Regions from separate parts of the Pseudonocardia sp. Ae505_Ps2 genome, predicted to be linked through region 1. Evidence: predicted binding sites of a transcription regulator. Region 1 holds the regulator's gene; each other region holds the start of a gene.
What was found. Region 1 encodes LexA, which represses DNA repair genes until DNA is damaged. Its sites were predicted from a motif close to CGAACACGTGTTCG; they were not measured.
Positions count from the first base shown of each region.

Region 2: ruvC (crossover junction endodeoxyribonuclease RuvC) is a predicted target of LexA. The motif match lies at 2,064-2,077, and genes of this name have one in related genera.
Region 3: uvrA (excinuclease ABC subunit UvrA) is a predicted target of LexA. The motif match lies at 2,367-2,380, and genes of this name have one in related genera.

Region 1 covers NZ_MCIP01000001.1:5,797,448-5,800,718, forward strand. The annotation lists gene Ae505Ps2_RS32205 (hypothetical protein) at 1-447, opposite strand, end outside; gene Ae505Ps2_RS27010 (hypothetical protein) at 611-835, opposite strand; gene lexA (transcriptional repressor LexA) at 1,078-1,836, shown strand; gene Ae505Ps2_RS31465 (hypothetical protein) at 1,865-2,947, opposite strand; gene hflX (GTPase HflX) at 2,983-3,271, opposite strand, start outside.
Region 2 covers NZ_MCIP01000001.1:5,070,443-5,073,713, forward strand. The annotation lists gene ruvB (Holliday junction branch migration DNA helicase RuvB) at 1-634, opposite strand, end outside; gene ruvA (Holliday junction branch migration protein RuvA) at 685-1,290, opposite strand; gene ruvC (crossover junction endodeoxyribonuclease RuvC) at 1,392-2,042, opposite strand; gene Ae505Ps2_RS23740 (alpha/beta hydrolase) at 2,185-3,271, shown strand, end outside.
Region 3 covers NZ_MCIP01000001.1:4,144,361-4,147,631, reverse strand. The annotation lists gene uvrA (excinuclease ABC subunit UvrA) at 1-2,093, opposite strand, end outside; gene Ae505Ps2_RS19775 (MBL fold metallo-hydrolase) at 2,461-3,135, shown strand; gene Ae505Ps2_RS19770 (AraC family transcriptional regulator) at 3,145-3,271, opposite strand, start outside.

The DNA.
Region 1 (3,271 bases):
AGCCGTCGGACCGTGAGCCGTCGGACCAGGCGCCGTCGGACCGGACGTCGGAACACCGGGCGCCGAGACACCAGGCACCGGGACACCAGGTACCGGGACACCAGGCACCGGGACACCAGGCACCGGGACACCAGGCACCGGGACACCAGGCACCGAGACACCGGCTGCCGAGACACCGGACGCCGTGGCGCGCCCGGAACGGGCGGCGGGGTGCCGCGCGACCGACTCGGTCAGTGCGCGCTCCCGTGCACCGTGGGCGGCCCACCGGTGCGCGGCGCGCGCGACGGCCGACGAGCCGGCACCGGCCGGACCGGCCACACCCTCCGCCGCCCGCACCCGCTCCCGGGCGGCGCGCCGGGCGCGCGAGGTGGGGGTGCCGGGCGCGGGGGCACCGGTCAGGCAGCCGACCGCGCCGTGGTCGCGGATCCGCTCGTCGAGCTCTCGCATGGTTCCTCCTGCCGTCGGACCGCCCGTCCCCCGGGCGGTCTCGTCTCCCCCGCTCCCGACCGGCCCTTCCCCGAGCCCGGTCGAACGGGCGTACGAGCGGTGTAGCACCCGACACCGACAACAACCGCGTCTCCGCAGGTCACCGCACGTGCCGGAGACGCTCTCAGCGTGGCGCGCCGACCGCGGGCGGCACGGCCGGGCCGTGGGCGGCGACGTCGGCGACCACCCCGAGCGCGACGACCGCGGCCGCCGAGGCCAGCAGGACACCCACCGCCGCCACCACGCGGCGCACGGGACCCGGCGTCGGCACGGGCCGCACCGCGCCGGCCGCGGTGCCGACCGGAGCCCGTCCGATGACCGTCATACCCCCGATGACCGCTGCGTCCACGATCGCCACCCCCACTGCCGTTCCCGCTGCCGGTCGCCCCGCGCGGCCGGACGGCGACGCGGACGGCATCCGATCGAACCAGACCGATCGAACCGGTGTTCGATCGAACGCCTGTGCGATGTTCTACCACCACGGCCCGACGGAATCCACGACACGCCCCGGGCGACTTCGAACGCATGTTTGGCGAACGGGCCCGCGACGGCTAGGGTCGTCGCCGTAAGTACCCCGAGGAGGCGAATGCGATGGCAGCGGACGACACCGGACACGGTGGTCCCGGCGTGACCGGCACCGCCGCGGACCGGGGATCCGCGACGGTCCGGGAGTTCCCCGACCCCGCGACCGACACCCGCGGCCTGACCCCGCGGCAGAAGAAGGTCCTGGCCGTCATCCGGGACTGGGTGGACCGGTACGGCTACCCGCCCAGCGTCCGCGAGATCGGTGACGCGGTAGGCCTCACGTCCACCTCGTCGGTGCACCACCAGCTCCGGACCCTGGAGCGCAAGGGCTTCCTCCGGCGCGACCCGAACCGCACCCGCGCGGTCGACGTCCGCAGCCCGGAGCAGATCGCCGGCACCGACGGGTCGGACTCCGACGCCGACACCGCCGAGCTGCGTTCCGCGCGGCCGGCGCCGGCGTTCGTGCCGCTCATCGGCGACATCGCCGCCGGTGGCCCGATCCTGGCCGAGCAGGCCGTGCAGAACGTGTTCCCGCTGCCGCGCGAGATCGTCGGCGAGGGCACGCTGTTCCTGCTCAACGTCAAGGGTGACTCGATGGTCGACGCCGCGATCACCGACGGCGACTGGGTCGTCGTGCGTCAGCAGCCGGTGGCCGAGCAGTGCGAGATCGTGGCCGCGATGATCGACGGCGAGGCGACGGTGAAGACGTTCCGCCGCAAGGACGGGCACATCTGGCTGATGCCGGCGAACGACGCCTACGACCCGATCCCGGGTGACGACGCGTCGATCCTCGGCCGCGTCGTGGCGGTCCTGCGCCGCCTCTGACCTCCTCGGCGGCGCCCGGTTCCCGCGGTCAGCGGGACCGGCGGCGCCGTCCGTGCAGGGACATCGCGACGGCACCGGTCACCAGCAGCACCGCGAGCACCGCCGCCCCGCCCGCGGCGGGCAGCCACGACGGGTACGTGCGGTACTCCGGCACCTCGGCGGGCTGGGCCACGACCGGTGCCCGTGGGCCGGTCGCCGCGGGCACCGCGCCCGGGACGACGGTGATCGCCGCCGCGGTCGGGCCCCGGGCCTCGCTGCCGGAGTGCAATGCACCCCGGCCGTCCGGGGCGATCGCCTCGCCCTGGGCCTCGTCCGGCAACGGCACCGGCAGTGGTGCCCCGCCCAGCGCCGCGACCAGCACGTCGGCCGTCGCCGGTCCGCCGACGGGCAGCGGGAACACCCACGCGTCGGTGTAGGTCCGCAGCACGGCGGCGCGTCCGCCGTCGGCCCCGGTCGGTGAGACCCCGCCGCCGGTGATCGTGCGGGATCCGGCAGCCCCGAGCGGCCCGCCACCGGTGCCCGACCAGGGCAGCACGACCTGTGCCACCCGACGCAGCGGGACCGGGCCCCCGCCCTCGCGCAGCGGTGCGTCGGGTCGGTACACCCCGGCGGCCCCGGTGGTCTTGTCCACCAGCAGGGGCACGCCGTCGTCGCCGACCAGCAGCGCCTCGACGTCGCGCGGACCGTCCGGATAGTCCAGGTCGTACACGCGTGGCGGCCCGGCCGGGGGCAGCACGACGAGCCGGACCGAGCCACGCTGTGCCCCGTTGTCACCGGTGTCGGCGAGCCAGAGATCCCCGCCCGGCCCGAGCCCGAGGTCCTCGACGTCGGTGACCGGGACGTCGGCCTGCCGGGTTCCGGTGACTGCGCAGCCGGACGGGTCCAGGGTGAACGTCCGCGCGGTCCCCCCGCCGTCGACGATCGCGTGGTACCGCTGCGGGGCTCCGCCGGGCGGGCCCTGCGCGACCAGCCCGGACAGCTCCGCCAGCCGCGGATCGTCGACGGTGCAGACCGGGTGCGCCCCGGGCGGCGGCGCGGCCGCACCCGTGAGCGCACCGGCCAGGCAGAGGACAGTGGTCAGGCAGACGACAATGGTCAGGCGGCGGGCCACGACCCCCGGACGCGGCCGCCCACCCGGCCGCCCATTCAGTGGCCCGCTGCCGTCGCCGGCAGGTCGGCGCCGGTCCCGATCGGGACGGCAGAGCCCGCCACCGCGAACGGCAGCACCGCGGTGCCCAGCTCCGGCTTCACCCGCGCCCGGATCCGGGTGCCGTCGGCGGTGTGGGACTCGGCGAGGATCTCGCCGTCGTCGTGCAGCCGCGCGACCAGCGCACCCTCGGTGTAGGGCAGCAGGAGGTCGACCTCGTAGTCCGGGCGCGGCAGGCGCTCGGCGATGTGCTCGCGGAGCCGGTCGATCCCGGTGCCGCTGTGTGCC
Region 2 (3,271 bases), 730 kb from region 1:
TGCCGCGGCAGCGACCGGCGATCTCAGCCCCGCCGTCGGGGCGCAGGTCGATGCCGAGGATCCCGGCGGCACGGCGGAGCACGAGCTCCAGCTCGGGGACGTCGTAGAACTCCATCTGCCCGGTGAACCCGAACCGGTCGCGCAGCGGACCGGTCAGCGAGCCGGCCCGCGTCGTGGCCCCGACCAGGGTGAACGGCGCGACCTCCAGCGGGATCGAGGTGGCACCAGGGCCCTTGCCGACGACGACGTCGACCCGGAAGTCCTCCATCGCGAGGTAGAGCATCTCCTCGGCGGGCCGGGCGGTGCGGTGGATCTCGTCGATGAACAGCACGTCGCCGGGCACGAGGTTGGACAGCATCGCGGCGAGGTCCCCGGCACGCTCCAGCGCCGGGCCGGAGGTCAGCCGGATCGCGGCCCCCATCTCCTGGGCGATGATCATGGCGAGGCTGGTCTTGCCGAGCCCGGGCGGGCCGGACAGCAGGATGTGGTCCGGCGGGTCGCCGCGGCGACGGGCGCCCTCCAGCACCAGCTGCAGCTGCTCGCGGACCCGGGGCTGGCCGACGAACTCGGCCAGCGAGCGGGGCCGCAGCGACGCCTCGACGTCGGTGTCCCCCGGCTGGACCCCGGCGTCCACGGCGCGCTCGTCGAGCCGGCCGTCGACCCCGGCATAGGGGTCGGGGTCGGTCACCGCGACCGGCCCAGGCTCGACAGCGCGGTGCGCAGCAGGTCCCGGGCGTCGGTGTCGGGGGCGTGGGCCAGGACCGCGTCGACGGCCTGCTCGGCCGGGCGCTGGGTGAAGCCGAGCCCGAGCAGCGCCTCGACGACCTGGTCGCGCACCCCGAGCATCGGGGCCGGTGCGGCCGCGACGGCGCCCGCGGGCACCGCGGCCGGCGCGGTCACCTTGTCGCGCAGCTCCACGACCAGGCGTTCGGCGCTCTTGCGCCCGACGCCCGGGATGCGGGTGAGCACGGCCAGGTCGCCGTCGGCCAGCGCGCGGCGCAGCGTGTCCGGCTCCAGCACCGCGATCGTGGCGAGCGCGAGCCGCGTCCCGATCCCGGACACCGTCTGCAGCAGCAGGAACAGCTCGCGTTCCTCGGCGTCGGCGAACCCGTAGAGGGTCAGCGAGTCCTCGCGCACCACCAACGTGGTCGGCAGCCGGGCCTCGTCCCCGCGACGCAGCCCGCCCAGCGTGGCGGGGGTGGCGTACACCGCGAGCCCGACCCCACCCACCTCGATGACCGCGTGGTCCAGCCCGATCTCCAGCACCGGACCGCGCACCGAGTGGATCACTGACAGGTCCCCTTCCGACGAACGACCGTTCGAGCACCGACGCTACCGGGCCGCACCGACCGGACCGCACGCGACACCACGCCACCACCGGGCGAGAGGGATCAGCGCGCGCGCCACCCGCCGGTCGAGCGGGCGTCGGCGGCCGCGCGGGCCGCGGCCCACTGCTCGGCGGCACCGGGCCGGGCGCCGCCGCGCTCGCGCTGGGCCTCGGCGAGCCGGGCACGGTGCACCGCGGCCAGCTCCTCGGCGCGGGCCTGGGCCTGCGCCATCCGGTCGATCATCGGTGAGCGCCAGCAGTGGCAGATGGCGAGCGCGAGCGCGTCGGCGGCGTCGGCGGGCTTCGGGGGTGCGTCCAGGCCGAGGAGCCGGGTGACCATCGCGGTGACCTGCGCCTTGCCCGCGCGGCCCTCCCCGGTGACGGCGGCCTTCACCTCGCTGGGGGTGTGGAAGGCGACCGGCAGCCCCGCCCGGGCCGCGACGAGCGCGACGACGCCGCTGACCTGCGCGGTGCCCATCACGGTGCGGACGTTGTTCTGGCTGAACACCCGCTCGACGGCGATCACGTCGGGTCGGTGCCGGGCCACCCAGCGCTCCACCTCGTCGGCGACGGCGAGCAGCCGCCGTTCCAGCGGCAGGGCCGGCTCACTGCGGGCGACGCCGACGTCGACGAACCCGACGGTCCGGCCCGCACCGGCCTCGACGACGCCGATGCCGCACCGCGTCAGTCCGGGGTCGACCCCGAGCACCCGCACCGCGTCCCCCTCGCCTCGGACCGCACAGCCGTTCGAGAACCGTACCGGTCGGGACGGTCCCGTCCGGGCGGGCACGCCGGACCGGCGGGTCCGGACCGGGCCGGGCGGACCGGGGTGACGCCCGGGATGACAGGGTGCGCAGGTGACGTCGTTCCTCCGGGTCCTCGCGTGGGTGTGGGCCGCGCTGCTGCTGGTCGTGCTGGTGGGGACGTTCCGCCCCGAGACCCCGGCGATCGGGCTCGCGGGGTCGTTCCTGTCCGGGGCGTACCCGCTGCACGTCGCCCTCGCCGGGGTGCTGGGGATCCTGTTCGGGCTGGCCGCGCGGGCCGCGGGCGCACGGTTCACCGGCGTCGCGACGGCGGTGCTCGCCCTGGCGGCGGTCGTCGGGTCGGTCACGGTGCTGGCCGCGCAGGGCCGGGCCGCGTCCGAGCAGGGCGTCCCGCTGGACTGGACGGCGGCGCTGACCGAGCTGGGCCAGCCCGACGGGAAGCCCGACCGGTCGGTGGAGTTCGCCCCCGGCCGCACGCTGGACCTCTACCTGCCGACCGGCGCGGGTCCGCACCCGACGATGGTGTGGGTGCACGGCGGGTCGTGGACCAGAGGGGACCGCAGCGACCGCACCGCGCTGAATCGGTGGCTCGCCGAGCGCGGCTGGGCGGTCGCCGCGGTGGACTACCGGCTGCCGCCACCCGAGCCCGTCGGCCGCGACCAGCAGCGCGACGTCGCGTGCGCCGTCGACTGGGTCCGCGCGCACGCGGGCGAGGCGGGTCTGGACCCCGCGCGGCTGGTCCTGGGCGGGCAGTCCGCCGGGGCGACGCTGGCGCTGTCGGTCACCTCCGGACTGCTCGACGGGACGCTGGCGTGCTCCGAGGCACCCGCCGCGTACGGCGGCACCGGCCCGGCCGACGCCCCACCGCCGACGCCCGGCCCGCCGCCGGTCGGCGTGGTCGCCTACTACCCGCCCGTCGACCTGACGCTGGTCGACCCCGACCTACAGCGCACCCTGTTCGGCGGCACCGCCGACCAGGCGCCGGGCCTGCTGCGGCTGCTCTCCCCCGCCGAGCAGGTGCGCCCCGGGCTCCCACCGACCCTGCTGCTGCTCGGCTCCGCGGACCACTACGTCCTGCCCGACCGGGTCGCCGCCTACGACCGGCAGCTCCGCTCCGCGGGGGTCGACGGCAGGCTGGTCACCGTCCCCTACGCCGACCACGTCTTCGACCGCCCCTTCG
Region 3 (3,271 bases), 1.7 Mb from region 1:
TCGACGCCGTTGATCCGGGTGTGCCTGCCGGGGACCTGGCGGGCGCCGTTGAGCCGGTTCGCCAGCACCGTGGCGAGGATGTCGTTGATCAGCGTCGACTTGCCGGACCCGGAGACCCCGGTGATCGACACCAGGCCACCGAGCGGGATGTCGACGTCGATGCCGCGCAGGTTGTGCTCCCGCGCGCCGACGATGGTCAGCCTGCGGTCGTGGTCGAGCACCCGGCGCTCGGGCAGCGGGATCGACTTGCGCCCGGACAGGTAGGCGCCGGTCAGCGAGGTGTCGTGCGACTCCAGGTCGGCGATGGTGCCCGAGTGCACGACGCGGCCGCCGTGCTCGCCGGCGCCGGGGCCGATGTCCACCGCCCAATCCGAGGCGCGGATGGTGTCCTCGTCGTGCTCGACGACGATCAGCGTGTTCCCCAGCTCCTTGAGCCGGGTCAACGTGTCGATCAGCCGCCGGTTGTCGCGCTGGTGCAGCCCGATCGACGGCTCGTCGAGCACGTAGAGGACCCCGACCAGGCCGGAGCCGATCTGGGTGGCCAGCCGGATCCGCTGCGCCTCGCCACCGGACAGCGTGCCCGCGGCACGGTCCAGCGACAGGTAGTCCAGCCCGACGTCGAGCAGGAAGCCCAGCCGGGCCTGCACCTCCTTGAGCACCGCACCGGCGATCATCGCCTGCCGGTCGTCGAGCACCATGCCGTTCAGGAACTGTGAGCACTCAGCCACCGACATGTTCGACACCTGCGCGATCGACCGCTCCCCCAGGTCGCGGTGCGGCAGGGTCACCGACAGCACCTCGGGACGCAGCCGGGCGCCGTTGCACGCCGGGCAGGGGATGTCGCGCATGTAGCCCTCGTAGCGCTCCCGCTGCGACTCGGACTCGGTCTGCTCCAGGCGACGCTCGAGGAACGGCATCACGCCCTCGAAGTTGGCGTAGTACGAGCGCTCGCGGCCGTAGCGGTTGCGGTAGCGCACGTGGACCTGGTCGTCGCTGCCGTGCAGGACCGCCTTCTGCGCGGCGGCGGGGAGCTTGCGCCAGGGGGTGTCCATCCGGAACCCGACCGCGGTGGCCAGGCCGGACAGCAGCCGGCCGAAGTAGTCCGCGTTGTGTCCGGACGACCAGGGCGCGATGGCGCCGTCGCCGAGGGACAGGTCCGGGTCGGGGACGACCAGCTCCGGGTCGACCTCCTTCTTGATGCCGATGCCGGAGCAGGCCGGGCAGGCGCCGTAGGGCGAGTTGAAGGAGAAGGTGCGGGGCTCGAGGTCGTCGACGGCGAGGGTGTGCCCGTTCGGGCAGGCCATCTTCTCGGAGAAGCGGCGCTCGCGCTGCGGGTCGTCGTCGGGCAGGTCCACGAAGTCCAGCACGACCAGGCCGTCGGCCAGCCGCAGCGCGGTCTCCACCGAGTCGGTGAGCCGCTGCTTGGCCGTCGCCTTCACCGAGAGCCGGTCGACGACGACGGCGATGTCGTGCTTCTCCTGCTTCTTCAGCTTCGGCGGGTCCGACAGCGGGTGGACCGTGCCGTCGACGAGGACGCGGGAGTAGCCCTGGGCCTGCAGGTTCCCGAACAGGTCGACGAACTCGCCCTTACGGGTCCGCACGACCGGCGCGAGCACCTGGAAGCGGCTGCCCTGCTCCATCTCCAGCACCTGGTCGACGATCTGCTGCGGGGTCTGCTTCTCGATCCGCTCGCCGCAGGTCGGGCAGTGCGGGATGCCGGCGCGCGCGTAGAGCAGCCGCAGGTAGTCGTGGATCTCGGTGATCGTGCCGACCGTCGAGCGCGGGTTGCGGTTGGTCGACTTCTGGTCGATCGAGACCGCCGGGGACAGGCCCTCGATGAAGTCCACGTCGGGCTTGTCCATCTGCCCGAGGAACTGGCGCGCGTACGCCGAGAGGGACTCGACGTAGCGCCGCTGCCCCTCGGCGAAGATCGTGTCGAACGCGAGGCTGGACTTGCCGGACCCGGACAGCCCGGTGAAGACGATCATGCTGTCGCGGGGCAGGTCGATGTCGATGCCCTGCAGGTTGTGCTCGCGCGCACCGCGCACGACCAGCTTCGGCCCCTCCGGGACCGGCGACGCGCCCGGGGACAGGGCGGTGCCGGCGTCGCGGCGGTCGGTGCTGTGGTCGCTCACGTTGCGCGCCTCCTGGGGTGGCGGTGCCGTCCGGGTCGGACCCGGTTGTGACGCCCGCGGGCTGACGGACATTCCCGGACCGGGCACCCGTGGCCGGTGAGGTTCGTCCCCTCGTCCGCCGTCGATGCTAGGTGCGACCCCCGACAGGAACCCGGTGAGCGGGGCCCGGCGGTGGTCCGGCGCGGTGGATGCACCTCGGTACGCGCCGGTCGGTCCACCGCGCACGGTACTCGCACGCCTGTTCGATCCGTCAGCGGCCCCGTGCGTGCGACCGGCGGGTTCTCCCCACCGCGGGATGTCGGGACGGGCCGCTACCCTCCCGCTCGTGGACGTCCTGGAGAACTACACCGGTCACACCGAGCCGGGCGGCGCGGCCATCCGCCGCGACCTGGAGCGGCTGAGCATCAGCAAGATCTCGGTCGGCGAGATGGACAACAACGCCTACCTGCTCGTGTGCAAGCAGAGCAACGAGGCGCTGCTGATCGACGCGGCGGCCGAGCCGACCCGCATCGCCGACCTCATCGGCGCCGCGGACGAGCGCCCGGACCTGCGCCACCTGGTCACCACCCACCGCCACGCCGACCACTGGCAGGCGCTGGGCGCGATCGCGGGCATGTTCGAGCCGCGGCTGATCGCCCACCCGCTGGACGCGCCGGAGCTCCCCGCCCCGATGGACGAGTTCGTCGAGCACGGCGACACGATCGCCTTCGGTGAGATCGAGCTGGAGGTCATCCACCTGCGCGGGCACACGCCGGGCTCGGTGGCGCTGCTCTACCGCGGGGAGGACCGGCCGCACCTGTTCACCGGGGACAGCCTGTTCCCGGGTGGGCCGGGCAAGACCTGGTCGGCGGAGGACAACGCGCAGCTGATCAGTGACCTCGAGGAGCGGGTGTTCGACCGGCTCGACGACGACACCTGGTTCTACCCGGGCCACAGTGACGACTCGACGCTCGGGGCGGAGCGGCCGAGCATCCCCGAGTGGCGGTCACGGGGCTGGTGACCCTCGGCGTCACGCCGGGCCGCTGCGGGCGTAGCGGCCGGGCGTGACACCGACCAGCCGCACGAACCGGCGGTGCAGGTGGGCCTGGTCGTGGAACCCCACCGCCGCGGCGGCCGCGGCCGGCGGCGTCCCGTCC